Regions from separate parts of the Streptomyces sp. NPDC002520 genome, predicted to be linked through region 2. Evidence: riboswitches for the same ligand, from Rfam matches in the RefSeq annotation. Region 2 holds a riboswitch; the other holds the start of a gene.
What was found. A riboswitch is a leader RNA that binds a small molecule or an ion and turns the genes downstream of it on or off. The one in region 2 is predicted to bind ZMP and ZTP.
Positions count from the first base shown of each region.

Region 1: another riboswitch for ZMP and ZTP. It lies ahead of ACWD5D_RS14185 (bifunctional 5,10-methylenetetrahydrofolate dehydrogenase/5,10-methenyltetrahydrofolate cyclohydrolase); the one in region 2 lies ahead of ACWD5D_RS13015 (glycine hydroxymethyltransferase).

Region 1 covers NZ_JBSFXG010000008.1:89,409-96,642, forward strand. Annotated here, with positions in the region: gene ACWD5D_RS14175 (TetR/AcrR family transcriptional regulator) at 1-619, shown strand, start outside; gene ACWD5D_RS14180 (alcohol dehydrogenase) at 777-1,802, shown strand; gene ACWD5D_RS14185 (bifunctional 5,10-methylenetetrahydrofolate dehydrogenase/5,10-methenyltetrahydrofolate cyclohydrolase) at 1,890-2,738, opposite strand; ZMP/ZTP riboswitch at 2,761-2,841, opposite strand; gene ACWD5D_RS14190 (nuclear transport factor 2 family protein) at 3,155-3,520, opposite strand; gene ACWD5D_RS14195 (hypothetical protein) at 3,693-3,998, shown strand; gene ACWD5D_RS14200 (S-(hydroxymethyl)mycothiol dehydrogenase) at 4,300-5,388, shown strand; gene ACWD5D_RS14205 (MBL fold metallo-hydrolase) at 5,388-6,017, shown strand; gene ACWD5D_RS14210 (SDR family oxidoreductase) at 6,106-7,020, shown strand; gene ACWD5D_RS14215 (SDR family NAD(P)-dependent oxidoreductase) at 7,094-7,234, shown strand, end outside.
Region 2 covers NZ_JBSFXG010000007.1:110,724-117,957, reverse strand. Annotated here, with positions in the region: gene ACWD5D_RS13020 (hypothetical protein) at 1-571, shown strand, start outside; gene ACWD5D_RS13015 (glycine hydroxymethyltransferase) at 609-2,060, opposite strand; ZMP/ZTP riboswitch at 2,093-2,180, opposite strand; gene ACWD5D_RS13010 (glutathionylspermidine synthase family protein) at 2,475-3,659, opposite strand; gene ACWD5D_RS13005 (hypothetical protein) at 3,686-4,045, opposite strand; gene ACWD5D_RS13000 (DMT family transporter) at 4,167-5,018, shown strand; gene pdxR (MocR-like pyridoxine biosynthesis transcription factor PdxR) at 5,167-6,561, opposite strand; gene ACWD5D_RS12990 (carboxymuconolactone decarboxylase family protein) at 6,608-7,108, shown strand.

The DNA of each region.
Region 1 (7,234 bases), on a different contig from region 2:
GTCCGCCGAGGAGCGGCAGGCCGAGAGGCGCCGCCGCTTCCTGGCCGCGGCGCTCCGCCTGTTCGGCGACACCCCGGGCTTCCGCGCCACCACGGTCGCCGCGCTGAGCCAGGCCGCCGGCCTGTCCACCCGCCAGTTCTACGAGGAGTTCCGCACCCTGGAGGACGTCCTCGCCGCGCTGCACCTGGAGGTCAACGGCTGGGCGGAACAGGCCGTGCTGGACGCGCTCGCGGCGGCCGAGGGGCTGCCGCTGGCCGAACGCGTCGCCGCGCTGTTCCATGCCTACGCCCGGGACGTCACCTCCGACCCGCGCCGCATCCGCATCGCCTTCGTGGAGATCATCGGCGTCAGCCCCCGCCTGGAGGAGCAGCGGCTGGCCCGCCGGGCCCGCTGGGTCGACCTGATCCGCTCCGAGGCCGACGCGGCCGTGGCCCGCGGCGAGGCGGCCCCGCGCGACTACCGGCTCGCGGCCACGGCCTTTATCGGCAGCGTCAACGGCCTGCTGCACGACTGGAGCGCCGGCTGGGTGGACGCGAGCCTCGACGAGGTCGTCGACGAACTCGTGCGGCAGCTGCTCGGCACGCTCCGGCCCGAGGGGTGGCGTCCGGAGGCCGGCTGAGGATCCCGCCGCACCGGATCACCCCGGGCCTGCGACCGTACGACCGCCGATGGCGGGAAGCGCTCGGCGCGCGCGATCGGCCCAGAGCTGGTGTGCTGGACCGAGTGGCCTGTGAGGGGCCGCCGAAGGATCTTCGTACCGTTTCCCGGAGAGACGCATGCCTACCTATCGAGTCGCGCAGGTGACCGCCCCCGGCGGATCGTTCGAACTGGTCGAGCGAGAGGTGCCCCGGCCGGCACGCGGAGAGGTGAGGATCGCCGTGGAGGCCTGCGGGATCTGCCACAGCGACGCCATGTTCGTGAACGGGGCACTGCCGGGCGTGACGTTCCCGGACGTACCCGGGCACGAGGTCGCCGGACGCATCGAGGAACTGGGCGAAGGGGTGGCGGAGCGGGGCTGGCAGGCCGGTGACCGGGTGACGGTCGGCTGGTTCGGCGGCAGTTGCGGCTACTGCAGGCAGTGCCGCAAGGGCGACTTCATCGTGTGCGAACGCCTGAAGGTTCCCGGGTGGTCGTACGACGGCGGCTTCGCCGAGAAGATGATCGCGCCCTGCGACGCCCTGGCCCGCATCCCCGACGCGCTGTCCGCGGTCGACGCCGGGCCCATGGCCTGCGCGGGCGTCACCACGTTCAACGGGCTGCGGCGCAGCTCCGCCGAGCCGGGCGACCGGGTCGCCGTCCTCGGCCTCGGCGGCCTGGGGCACCTCGGCGTGCAGTACGCGGTCGCGATGGGCTTCGAGACCGTGGCGATCGCCCGCGGCCCCGAGAAGGCCGACTTCGCGAAGCAGCTCGGCGCCCACCACTACGTCGACAGCACCTCCGGCACCCCCGTCGCCGAGTCACTGCAGGCGCTCGGCGGCGTCGATGTCGTCCTGGCCACCGCGGGCAACGCCCAGGCCATCAGCGCCACCGTGGACGGCCTGGCGCCCCGCGGAGAACTGGTCGCCATCGGGGCCGACGTCGAACCGATGGCCATCTCCCCGGTTCAACTGCTCCTGACGGGCCGCAAGGTCGTCGGTCACCCGTCCGGTACCGCCCAGGACGTGCAGGACACCCTGGAGTTCAGCGCCCTGCACAACATCCGCCCGATCACCGAGACCGTGCCGCTGGAGCGCGCGGGGGAGGCCTACGACAAGATGATGGCCGGCAAGGCCCGCTTCCGGATGGTCATCACCAACGGCTGAGCCTCAGCCGCCCGGCGCGTCCAGCGCTGTGCGCCGTACGACGGCCGGCGCCACGAGCCGGGCGGACCGGAACGCCTCGTCGAGGGATCACACGCCGAGCTGCCGGGCGGCGGCGGTCACGGTCTGTTCCAGCAGCGTCGCGATCGTCATCGGGCCGACGCCGCCCGGCACCGGCGTGATCAGCGAGGCCCGCTCCACCGCCGAGTCGAAGTCGACGTCGCCGACGTTCCCCGGGTTGTAACCGGCGTCGATCACCACCGCGCCCGGCTTGACGTCCCCTCCCCGGATCAGCCGCGGCCGGCCCACGGCGGCGACCACGATGTCCGCCTCGCGGACCGCGGCCGACAGGTCGACGGTGTGCGAGTGGCAGTACGTCACCGTCGCGTCCCGGCCCAGGAGCAGCATGCCCACCGGCTTGCCGAGGATCGCGCTGCGGCCCACCACCACGGCCCGCTTCCCGGCCGGGTCGACGCCGTACTCGTCGAGCAGCCGCATGATGCCGCCCGGAGTGCAGGAGACGAAGCCCGGCAGGCCGAAACTCATCGTGGCGAAGGACGCGAAGGTGACCCCGTCGACGTCCTTGTGCGGGGCGATCGCCTCGAACGCGGCCCGCTCGTCGATGTGGTCGCCCACCGGGTGCTGGAGCAGGATGCCGTGCACCGTCGGGTCGTCCGACAACTCCCGCAGGGTGCCGACGAGTTCGGCGGTGGTCGTGGAGGCGGGCAGTGCCACGTGCCGGGACTCGATGCCCGCCTCGCGGCAGCGGTTCTGCTTCATGCGTACGTACGTCACGGACGCCGGGTCCTCGCCGACGAGCACCGTGGCCAGACAGGGCGCGCTGCCCGTCCGCTCGGTGAGATCGGCGGCCGTCTTCGCGGTCTCCTCGACGATGCGGCGGGCGAGGGCGGTGCCGTCCATGAGGCGGGCCTGAGTCATCTGCGCTCCTGAGCTGGTTGACCTTCATCGCCCAGGCGCGCGGCATCGACCGTGGACCGCTCCCCGGTGGTACTCCACCTCAGCGCCAGTCACGGCCCGCGTACAGGGTAACCGGGGCCCCGAGCCGCACCGACGCGGTGGGTGCGGCGCGGCTCACCGGGGCCGGCCGTGGCGCGTGCGCGCCGCACGCGGCACCGCCGGACGTGGCAGCGCGGGATGCGGCAACGCGGGCCGGGGCCGAGTGCGCGCCGCTGCCAGCATCGAACGAAGCAGAGCGGCGGTCGCGCGCAGACCTGCCGCGGAAACGGGGGCCGGTTGCCGGGGGCGGGACGGACGCGCCGCCCTTCCCAGCCTCGCCCGTGCCGAGAAGGTCCAGGTCAGCCGGGAGGTGACCTGGACCCTCGCGACCTTCCTCCCTACTCGTCCCATGCCTGGATCAGTATCTGTCGGGCGATCTTCCCGTTTTCCAGCGTGATCATCGACTCGGCGAGGACCCGGGTGCCGTCCTCGTACTCGCAGGACTCGGTGAAGGCGGCCCGGTTGCCCTCGATGACGCACTGGTCCAGGTGGTGTGTCATGTCGCGGCTGTAGAGGTCGTCGAGCAACTCCGCTATCTGGCCGCGGCCCTGAAGGATCTTGGGGTGGCTCGGCTGGCTGTCGCGGTCGATGATGAGGATCTCCGCCTTGTCCGCGTAGAGGGCGAGCAGCGTGTTCCCGGTATTGCCCTCTATGCCCCGGCGCAGTGTCTCGGTGTCGAAGGTGGAACCTGTCGCGGTGCCCATCGGGACCTCCTTCCGGCGCCCGCGGCCCGCCAGGGAGCGGACCGCACGGACCCCACCATCGAGCCTCCTCCGCCCCGACGGCCACGGCAAGCGCAGACGCCGTGCTCCGCCTCCCGGGTGAGCGCGGCCCGGGGCCCGTGTCCGTGCGGCGTCCGGCACCGTTGCTGAAGGCATGATCTCAACACGACGTATCGTCGCCGCAGTCGGTCTGGCCGTCGGTGTCACCGGTCTCGCGGCACCGATGGCGAACGCGGCCGACGCGGGCGCATCGAACACCGGGCAGATCAACCCGATGACCACGCTGGACTCGCTCGCCGTCAGCGACATCCCCGCCGAGCACAGGGCCCAGGTACCGACCGTCACCGAGCAGGTGCGCGGACTGGACCAGCTCGGCGGACTGAACCGGCTGAACGAACTCCACCAGCTCACCGACCTCGCCGCACCCGTGACCGGCCTGCTCCCCGCCGTCGAGGCCTGAGCCGGCAACGCACGTGAGTCGCCTGTGCAGGTGAGCCGCCCGCCCGCGTGAGCCGCCCGGGTTCGTGCTCCGGGCAGGTGCCTGATCCGCCCATGGATCCGAGGGCCGTCCCCGCCGGGACGGCCCTCACCGCTGTCCGGCCACGGCCACGGGCACGGCCAAGGCCGCGGTCCAGGCCAAGGTCAGGGCCCTGCCGGTGGTAGATGGAAAGATCAACTATTGACCCCGTGTCCATGTCCCTACTGATGGGTCGCGCGTAGGGTCGGCACCGTAGGCAATTCGACGAAGAGGGGCCAGGCACATGGCGCAGGAAGTACGCGGCGTGATCGCACCGGGCAAGGACGAACCCGTACGGGTCGAGACGATCGTGGTCCCGGATCCGGGGCCCGGCGAAGCCGTCGTACGTGTCCAGGCCTGCGGGGTCTGCCACACCGATCTGCACTACAAACAGGGCGGAATCTCCGACGACTTCCCCTTCCTGCTCGGCCACGAGGCCGCCGGTGTCGTGGAGTCGGTCGGCGAGGGCGTCACCGATGTGGCACCGGGTGACTTCGTCGTCCTCAACTGGCGTGCGGTGTGCGGGAACTGCCGGGCCTGTCTGCGCGGCCGGCCCTGGTACTGCTTCAACACCCACAACGCGAAGCAGAAGATGACCCTGGCCGCCACCGGTCAGGAACTCTCCCCGGCCCTGGGCATCGGCGCCTTCGCCGAGAAGACGCTCGTCGCGGCCGGCCAGTGCACCAAGGTGGACCCGGCCGTCTCCCCGGCCGTGGCCGGACTGCTCGGCTGCGGCGTGATGGCCGGCATCGGCGCCGCGATCAACACCGGGAACGTCGGCCGCGGCGACTCCGTCGCCGTCATCGGCTGCGGCGGCGTCGGCGACGCGGCCATCGCCGGATCGAACCTCGCCGGCGCGGCGAAGATCATCGCCGTCGACATCGACGACCGGAAGCTGGAGAAGGCGCGCACCCTGGGCGCCACCCACACCGTCAACTCCGCGAAGACCGACCCGGTCGAGGCCATCCGCGAGCTGACCGGCGGCTTCGGCGCCGACGTCGTCATCGAGGCGGTCGGCCGGCCCGAGACGTACAAGCAGGCCTTCTACGCCCGCGACCTGGCCGGCACCGTCGTCCTCGTCGGCGTCCCCACCCCCGAGATGAAGCTCGAACTGCCCCTGCTGGACGTCTTCGGCCGCGGCGGCGCCCTCAAGTCCTCCTGGTACGGCGACTGCCTGCCCTCCCGCGACTTCCCGATGCTCATCGACCTGCACCTGCAGGGCCGGCTGCCGCTGGACGCGTTCGTCACCGAGACCATCCAACTCGACGAGGTGGAGAAGGCCTTCGACCGGATGCACGGCGGCGACGTGCTGCGCTCGGTGGTGGTGCTCTGATGACCACCCGCATCGAACGCCTCGTCACCAGCGGCCGGTTCACCCTCGACGGCGGCACCTGGGACGTCGAGAACAACGTGTGGATCGTCGGCGACGAACGCGAGGTGATCGTCATCGACGCCGCCCACGACGCCGAGGCCATCGCCGAGGCGGTGGCCGACCGCCGCCTCAGCGCCATCGTGTGCACCCACGCGCACAACGACCACATCGACGCCGCGCCCGCCCTCGCCGACCTCACCGGCGCCACGATCTGGCTCCACCCCGACGACCTGCCGCTGTGGAAGCTCACCCATCCGCACCGCGAGCCCGACCGTCATCTCCTCGACGGCCAGGTCCTCGAGACCGCCGGCGCCGACCTGACCGTCCTGCACACCCCCGGCCACGCCCCCGGTGCCGTCTGCCTGTACGACCCCGGTCTCGGCGTCGTCTTCACCGGCGACACCCTCTTCCAGGGCGGCCCCGGCGCGACCGGACGCTCGTACTCCCACTTCCCGACGATCATCGAATCCATCCGGCACAACCTCCTCACCCTTCCCCCGGACACCAAGGTCCTCACCGGCCACGGGGAGTCCACGACCATCGGCGCCGAGGCACCCCACCTGGAGGAGTGGATCGCGCGCGGACACTGAGCGCTCCGCCGAAAAAGCGCGTGAGGATGTCCGGCGTTCCCGCGAAACTGGCGTCCGACAACTGTCGTCACTGCACGGGAGGCCGGACATGTCAGGTGCGCTCGAGGGCAAGGTCGCGCTGGTCGCCGGGGCGACCCGGGGCGCCGGACGGGGGATCGCCGAGGAACTCGGCGCGGCCGGCGCCACCGTCTACGTCACCGGACGCAGCACCCGCGCCCGCCGCTCCGAGTACGACCGTCCCGAGACGATCGAGGACACCGCGGACCTCGTCACGGCGGCCGGCGGGCACGGCATCGCCGTCCCCGTCGACCACCTGGACAAGTCCGCGGTGAGCGCCCTGGTGGACCGCATCGCCGACGAACAGGGCCGCCTGGACGTCCTCGTGAACGACATCTGGGGCGGCGAGAAACTCTTCGAGTGGGACACACCGGTGTGGGAGCACGACCTCGACAACGGGCTCCGACTGCTCCGGCTCGCCGTCGAGACCCACGCCGTCACCAGTCACTTCGCCCTGCCGCTCCTGCTGCGCCGGCCCGGCGGCCTCGTCGTGGAGGTCACCGACGGCACCGCCGACTACAACCGCGACAACTACCGCGTGAACCTCTTCTACGACCTCGCCAAGACCTCCGTACTGCGCATGGCCTTCGCGCTCGGCCACGAACTCGGCCCGCGCGGGGCGAGTGCCGTCGCGCTGACCCCCGGCTGGATGCGCTCGGAGATCATGCTCGACCTCTTCGGCGTCCGTGAGGACAACTGGCGCGACGCCCTCGACCGCGAGCCGCACTTCGCCATCTCCGAGACCCCGCGCTTCGTCGGCCGCGCCGTCGCCGCCCTCGCCGCCGACCCCGACGTGTCCCGCCACAACGGCCACTCCCTCTCCAGCGGCGGCCTCGCCCAGGAGTACGGCTTCACCGACGTGGACGGCAGCCGCCCCGACGCCTGGCGCTACATGGTCGAGGTACAGGACCCGGGCAAGCCGGCGGACGTGACCGGATACCGGTGACCCACGTCGGTGACCACGTCGGCAGGCGCACGGAGTCTGTCGTGCTGATCGTCCGGCCCGTACGGTCACCGTCATGACCGACCTCAATCGCTTCGCGGGACACGGAGTTCTCGTCACGGGCGCGGCCCGCGGTATCGGCGCAGCCGTCGCCCGGCGGATCGCGCAGGAGGGCGGGCGGGTCCTGGTGACCGACCAGGACGCGCCCGAGGCGGAG
Region 2 (7,234 bases):
GGCCGGCGATGGGCCCGACCTGGCGCTGATCGTCTCGGGCGACACCGGGCGGACACGGACGCTGCGCTCCGGCGAGCCGGAGTTCGCTCGCCTCCGGGAGCTGCTGCAGCCGACCTACGTGGGCACGGAGCGGGTGCCGCAGTCCTGGGCCGACGGGCGGTATCCGGCGGTGCGCGTCACGGTGCTCTGGGGCCTGACGGGCGTCGGGGGCTGGCCGCAGACACGGCGAGCGCCGGGCGGAGACGTCGCCATGGAGCGGCAGGACCAGCTGTTCGTCGCGGCCGACGGCACAGCCTGGGTGCGTTCGGACCTCTCGCCGGACGTGATGGACGACGACATCCGCTGGCATCGGGCGCCGGAGACGGTGTTCCGGCAACTGGACCGTGCGGGCCTGCTGGGCTCCGGCGCCCAGTCGGCGGACGACCGCGGGCAAGTGCCGGACGGTGTCTGGTGGGCAGTGTCCGGCCTGGTGGTCGGTGTCACCGGAGGGCTCCTGATACGCCGCGCGGCGGGCCGGCTCGGTGCCGGTCCGCCGCGGAAGGAACCGCGTCAGCAGCTGATCGACCTCTAGAGTCGCGGATCCTTGACAGCTCAAAAGGGTGTGGGCGTCAGCCCAGGTCGACCTCCGGGTAGAGCGGGAAGCCCGCCACGAGGTCGGTCGCGCGCTGGGCGATCTCCTCGGCGACCTTCTCGTCCAGGACGTGCGACGCCTTGGACGGGGCGCCCGACTTGGTCGTGCCCGGCTCGGTGGTGGTGAGGACGCGGTCGATGAGGCCGGCGACCTCGTCCATCTCCGCGGTGCCCAGGCCGCGCGTGGTCAGCGCCGGGGTGCCGATGCGGATGCCGGAGGTGTACCAGGCGCCGTTCGGGTCGGCCGGGATGGCGTTGCGGTTGGTGACGATGCCGGAGTCGAGGAGCGCGGCCTCGGCCTGGCGGCCGGTGAGGCCGTAGGAGCCGGCCACGTCGATCAGGTTGAGGTGGTTGTCCGTGCCGCCGGTGACCAGCGTGGCGCCGCGCCGCATGAGGCCTTCGGCGAGGGCGCGGGAGTTGTCGACGATGCGCTGGGCGTAGTCCTGGAAGGAAGGCTGCCGGGCCTCGGCGAAGGCGACGGCCTTCGCGGCCATGACGTGCGGGAGCGGGCCGCCGAGGACCATCGGGCAGCCGCGGTCGACCTGGTCCTTGAGGGAGTCGTCGCACAGGACCATGCCGCCGCGCGGACCGCGCAGCGACTTGTGGGTCGTCGTGGTGACGATCTGGGCGTGCGGGACCGGGTCGAAGTCGCCGGTCAGGACCTTGCCGGCGACCAGGCCCGCGAAGTGGGCCATGTCGACCATGAGGGTCGCGCCGACCTCGTCGGCGATCTCGCGCATGATCCGGAAGTTCACCAGACGGGGGTACGCCGAGTAGCCCGCGACGATGATCAGCGGCTTGAACTCGCGAGCCTGGGCGCGCAGTGCCTCGTAGTCGATCAGGCCGGTGACCGGGTCGGTGCCGTAGGAGCGCTGGTCGAACATCTTGCCGGAGATGTTCGGGCGGAAGCCGTGGGTGAGGTGGCCGCCGGCGTCCAGGGACATGCCGAGCATGCGCTGGTTGCCGAAGGCCTGGCGCAGGTCGGCCCAGTCGGCCTCGGAGAGCTCGTTGACCTGGCGGACGCCGGCCTTCTCCAGGGCGGGCGCCTCGACGCGGTCGGCGAGGACGGCCCAGAAGGCGACGAGGTTGGCGTCGATGCCGGAGTGCGGCTGGACGTAGGCGTGCCGGGCACCGAAGAGCGCCTTGGCGTGCTCGGCGGCGAGGGACTCGACGGTGTCGACGTTGCGGCAGCCGGCGTAGAAGCGGCGGCCGATCGTGCCCTCGGCGTACTTGTCGCTGAACCAGTTGCCCATCGCCAGCAGCGTGGCCGGGGAGGCGTAGTTCTCGGAGGCGATCAGCTTGAGCATCTCGCGCTGGTCGTGCACCTCCTGGCCGATCGCGTCGGCGACGCGCGGTTCGACGGCGCGGATGACGTCGAGGGCGGCGCGGAAGGCGGTGGATTCGCTGGAGAGAGGCTGCTGCTCTGGCATGGGGACCTCCGGACGGTGTGCGTACAGCGTTCACGTTCGGCCCAGGCGCACGGCACTGATTTCCACGGGCCGCTCCCCGATGGTCCGTCCCATCCCAGCGCGCCAGTCACGACCCGCAGCCAGCCTACCGGCCACGCCGGGCGGACTCGGCCGGACGTCCACCATGCGGGCGACGGCCCGCCGACCGTCGCGGTCGGCCATCGCGGTCGGCCGTCGGGGCGACCATCGCGGTCGGCCATCGGGTCGGCCGTCGCGGTCGCCTCTGACAGTCGCCTCTCACGGAAGAGGACTCGAACCGGTGTCCCGGTCGTCCCCATCCGTTCCCGGGGGCGGCCTGCGCCCGGCGTCGTCATCCGTCGCGGCCGAGAGCCCGGGTTTCGGCGGATCAGTCAGGCCAGCCCACCCATCCGGCGGTCAGAGGATCACGTGCGGCAAGAAGCGGGCGTACTCGTCGGTGATCAGGCCCGAGGACTCGCGGATGCCGAGGCCCGCCGCCTCGTCCTGGACGACCCAGGCGCCGAGGACCACGTGGTTGCCTTCGAAGGCGGGCAGCGGGGCGAGCTGCTGGTAGCAGCAGGACTCGTCCCGTACGACGGCGGGGGCGCCCGGCTCGTGCACGGTCACACCCGCGCCCTCGCGGCCGAGCAGGGGCTTGGCGACGTAGCCGGCCGTCCCGGTCAGCTCGCGCGGGCCGTCCAGGTAGGCGGGCAGCAGGTTGGGGTGGCCGGGGTACAGCTCCCAGAGGATCGCCAGCAGGGCCTTGTTGCTCAGCAGCATCTTCCAGGCGGGCTCGATCCACATCGTGGAGCCGGTGCCGCCGCCGTTGTCGAGCGTGTCCAGGACGTGCCCGGCGAAGGCGTCGGTGGTGAGCCACTCCCAGGGGTACAGCTTGAAGATGCCGCGGATGAAGCGGAGGCGGTTGTCGACGAAGCGGCCGGAGAGGGGGTCCCAGCCGATCTCCTCCATGGAGATCCAGTCGGTCTCCAGACCTGCCTGTTCGGCGGTCTCCTTCAGATAGGCGACCGTCATCAGGTCCTCGCCGAGTTCGTCGGCGGCGGAGTGCGCGAAGTGCAGGGGGCTGCCGGGCGGGAGCAGGGCGGCCTGCCCCCGCCAGGCGTCGACCAGCCGTTCGTGCAGGGAGTTCCACTGGTCGGCGCCGGGGAAGCGCTCCTCCATCCAGAACCACTGCGGGGAGGCGGCCTCCACCAGCGAGGTGGGGGTGTCGGCGTTGTACTCCAGCATCTTCGCCGGGCCGGCGCCGTCGTAGCGGAGGTCGAAACGGCCGTAGACGGAAGGGAGTTCGGCGCGCCGGTGCCAGGCCTCGGTGACGGCCTCGGCGACGCGCGGGTCGGTGATGCCGAGGTCGGCGAGGCGGCCGGTGACGACGATGCGCCCGGCGGCGGCCAGGCACATGCGGTGCAGTTCCTCGACGGTCTCCTCCAGCGCCTCGATCTCCTCCAGGGAGAAGACGTAGTAGGCGCTCTCGTCCCAGTAGGGGCGCAGGGAGCCGTCGGGGTGGCGGGTCAGGGGGTATACGAGCCCCTGTTCCTCGACGGTCTGCTGCCAGCCGGGGCGGGGGGTGATGGTACGGCGTTCCATGCGACGGTTTCCGGTCCGGTTCCCGGTCAGCCGCCGGAGCTGCCGTGGCCGCCGCCGAAGCCGCCGCGGTGGACACCGCTGTGGCCGGAACCGGAGGAACTGCCCGAGCCCGAGCGCGGCTTGACGAAGGAGCCGCCGTCGACCCAGGAGCCCTTCTTCTTGCCGCCGTAGTACCAGCCGCCGTTCAGCGACGCCTTGGTCGACTTGCAGTTCTTGTCGGAGACGACCTTGTAGCCCTTGGCGAGGTTGTAGCTGCCCCGGTCGACACAGCGCTTGTCCGGGTCGGACGAGCAGGCGGTCAGGGCGGCGGCGAGCAGGCCCATGCCGCCGAGGACGACCGTGGTGGAGCGCAGTTGCCTGCGGATCTGTGGGCGTGCGTGCGCCATCGGTGTCTCCCCCGTCGGATGTGGTGCGGTGTGCGTCGGCCAGCCTAGAGATCGGTGTGAGTGTCCGTGCAGGGGACCCCGTGTTCTCCTGCTCCCCTAAAGTCGCTTCGTGCTGTTTGGAATGGTGTGCGCGCTTGGCGCGGCGGTCTGCTTCGGTACGGCGACCGTGTTGCAGGCGATGGCCGCGCGGGCGGCGGGTGCGCAGGGGGGCGAGGGCGGTGAGGCCGCGCTGCTGCTGCGGGCGCTCAGGCAGTGGCGCTACCTCGCCGGTCTCGCGCTGGACGGGCTCGGGTTCCTGCTGCAGATCGCCGCGCTGCGCTCGGTGCCGATCTACGCGGTGGGCGCGGCGCTGGCCGCGAGCCTCGCGGTGACGGCGGTGGTGGCGGCCCGGCTGCTGCGGGTGCGGCTGAGCGGGGTGGAGTGGGCCGCGGTCGGGGTGGTGTGCGCGGGTCTCGCCATGCTCGGGCTGGCCTCGGGGACGGAGGGCGACCGGAGCGCGCCCGGCTGGCTGAAGTACGCGATGGTGGTGGCGGCCGTCGGGGTTCTGCTGCTCGGTGCGGTCGGGGGGCGGCTGTCCGGGCGGACACGGGCGCTGCTGCTCGGTCTCGGCGCGGGGTTCGGCTTCGGGGTGGTCGAGGTGGCGGTACGCCTCATCGACTCCCTCCGCCCCGCCGACCTGTTCACCAACCCCGCGACCTACGCCCTCCTCCTCGGCGGCGGCTCCGCGTTCGTCCTCCTCACCTCGGCCCTCCAGCGCGGCTCCGTCACGACGGCGACGGCCGGCATGGTCATCGGCGAGACGGTCGCTCCCGCGGCGGTCGGTGTGATCTGGCTCGGCGACAGGACGAGGGAGGGGCTGACGTGGCTGGCCGCGCTCGGCTTCGCCGTCGCGGTGGTGGGGGCGCTGGCCCTGGCACGGTTCGGGGAGGCGCCGGTGGTGGAGGAGACGGTGCCGGAGGAGGCGGTGCGCTGAGGTCCGGGGCGGCGTTCGCCTATGGGGCTGCGGGGCGGCGTTCGCCTATGGGGCTGCGGGGCGGCGTTCGCCCACGGGGCTGCCGGGCGGCGTTCGCCCACGGGCGGGCGCGGGGTCGTGTGCGGTCGGCGGTGTTTTCACCCGCGGGTCAGGGCAGCACCCTGCACAGCGCCTCCAGGGTTCCCGCCCAGGCACTCTCCGGTGGGGTTCCGTAGCCGACCACCAGGGCGTCCATCGGCTCGGCGACAGCCAGCTCGTGGCGATGGGTGGAGAGGCCCTGGAGGGCGAGGCCCTGCCAGGCGGCGGCCTGGACCACGGAGGCTTCCGTGCCGGGCGGCAGGCTCAGGACGGCATGCAGGCCGGCGGCGATGCCGCTGACACGGATCTCGGGGGCGCGGTCGGCGACGGCCGCGGTGAGGGCGTCGCGGCGGCGGCGGTAGCGCAGGCGGGCGGAGCGGATGTGGCGGTCGTACGCGCCGGAGGTGATGAACTCGGCCAGGGTCAGCTGGTCCAGCACACCGCAGGAGTCGATGCGGCCCTTGGCCGCGGTCGCTTCCTCTCGCAGGGACGGCGGCAGCACCATCCAGCCCAGCCGCAGCCCGGGGGCGAGGGACTTGCTGGCGGTGCCGAGGTGGACGACCCGGTCGGGGGCGAGGCCCTGGAGGGCGCCGACGGGCTGGCGGTCGTAGCGGAACTCGCCGTCGTAGTCGTCCTCCAGGACCAGCCCACCGGTCCGCCGCGCCCAGTCCACGACGGCGGTCCGCCGGTCGGGGTGCAGCGGCACACCCATCGGGAACTGGTGGGCGGGGGTCAGGAGAACCGCTCCCTCGTCGGCCAACGCGCCGGTGTCCGTGCCGAGTCGGTCGTACGGCAGCGGGGGCGTCTGCAGCCCCGCGTCGCGCAGCAGCGCCCGGTGTTCGTCGAGCCCGTACGACTCCACGGCCACCGCCCGCACCCCGCGCGCCCGCAGCACCCTGCCGAGGATCTGCAGCGCGTGGGAGAAGCCCGCGGTGATCACGATCGACTCGGGGTCGGCGCGCACGCCCCGGGCGCGGGCGAGGTAGCCGGCGAGGGCGGTGCGCAGTTCGCGGGTGCCGCGCGGGTCGCCGTAGCCGAGGGCCTGGAAGGGCGCCGTGGCCAGGGCGCGGCGGGCGGCCTTGAGCCATTCGGTGCGCGGGAACGCGGCGAGGTCGGGGGTGCCGGGGAGGAGGCTGTGGGCGGGGGTGCCCGGTTCCCGGCGCGGCGGTGCCGTCTCGGGGGCCTTCGGCGCGGGCACGGCTTGCTCGGCGACCCGGGTGCCGGAGCCCTGGCGGGCGGTGAGCCAGCCCTCGGCGACCAGGTCGGCGTAGGCCTCGGCGACGGTGTTGCGGGCGATGCCGAGGTCGGCGGCGAGGGAGCGGGAGGAGGGGAGCCGGGTGCCGGGGGCGAGCCGGCCGGTGCGGGCCGCGTCGCGCAGCGCGTCGGTCAGGCCGCGCCGCAGCCCGTTGGTACCGGCGGGTTCCAGGTGGAGGTCGACACCGAAAGCGGCCCATGGTTTCGCCATGGAAATGGACCATACTCCTGGGCTTTCCCGCTCCTAGAGTCGAAGCATGACCACAGCACAGGATTCCGTCGAGTACGCACCCGAACACACCCCCCGGCTGGCCTGGACCGAGCACGCGCCCGAGGTCTACAAGGCGATGGTCCGCCTGGACAGCGCCGCCCGGCAGGGTCTTGACCCCAAGCTGTACGAGCTGGTGAAGATCCGCGCCTCGCAGATCAACCACTGCGCGTTCTGCCTCGACATGCACACCAAGGACGCCCTCGCGGCCGGCGAGAGCGTGGAGCGCGTCGTGCAGCTCAGCGCGTGGGAGGAGTCGCGGCACTTCTACACGGAGAAGGAGCTGGCGGCGATCGAGCTGACCGAGGCGATCACCGTCCTGACCGACGGTTTCGTACCCGACGAGGTGTACGAGAAGGCGGCCAAGCAGTTCGAGGAGGCCGAGCTGTCCCGGCTGATCGCCGCGATCACGGTGATCAACGCCTGGAACCGCTTCGGTGTGAGCACCCGGATGGTCCCCGGCCACTACCAGCCGGGCCGGCATCGGTGACCGGAGCGGACCTGTTCCGCGCGCCGCACCGCGGGCGCGCCAAGGGGGACCCTCCCCCACTGCCCCGAGGGCGTGGGGGGACCCCCAGCCCTGCCGGGTCCCCGGGACTCGGCGCACTCGGGGCCA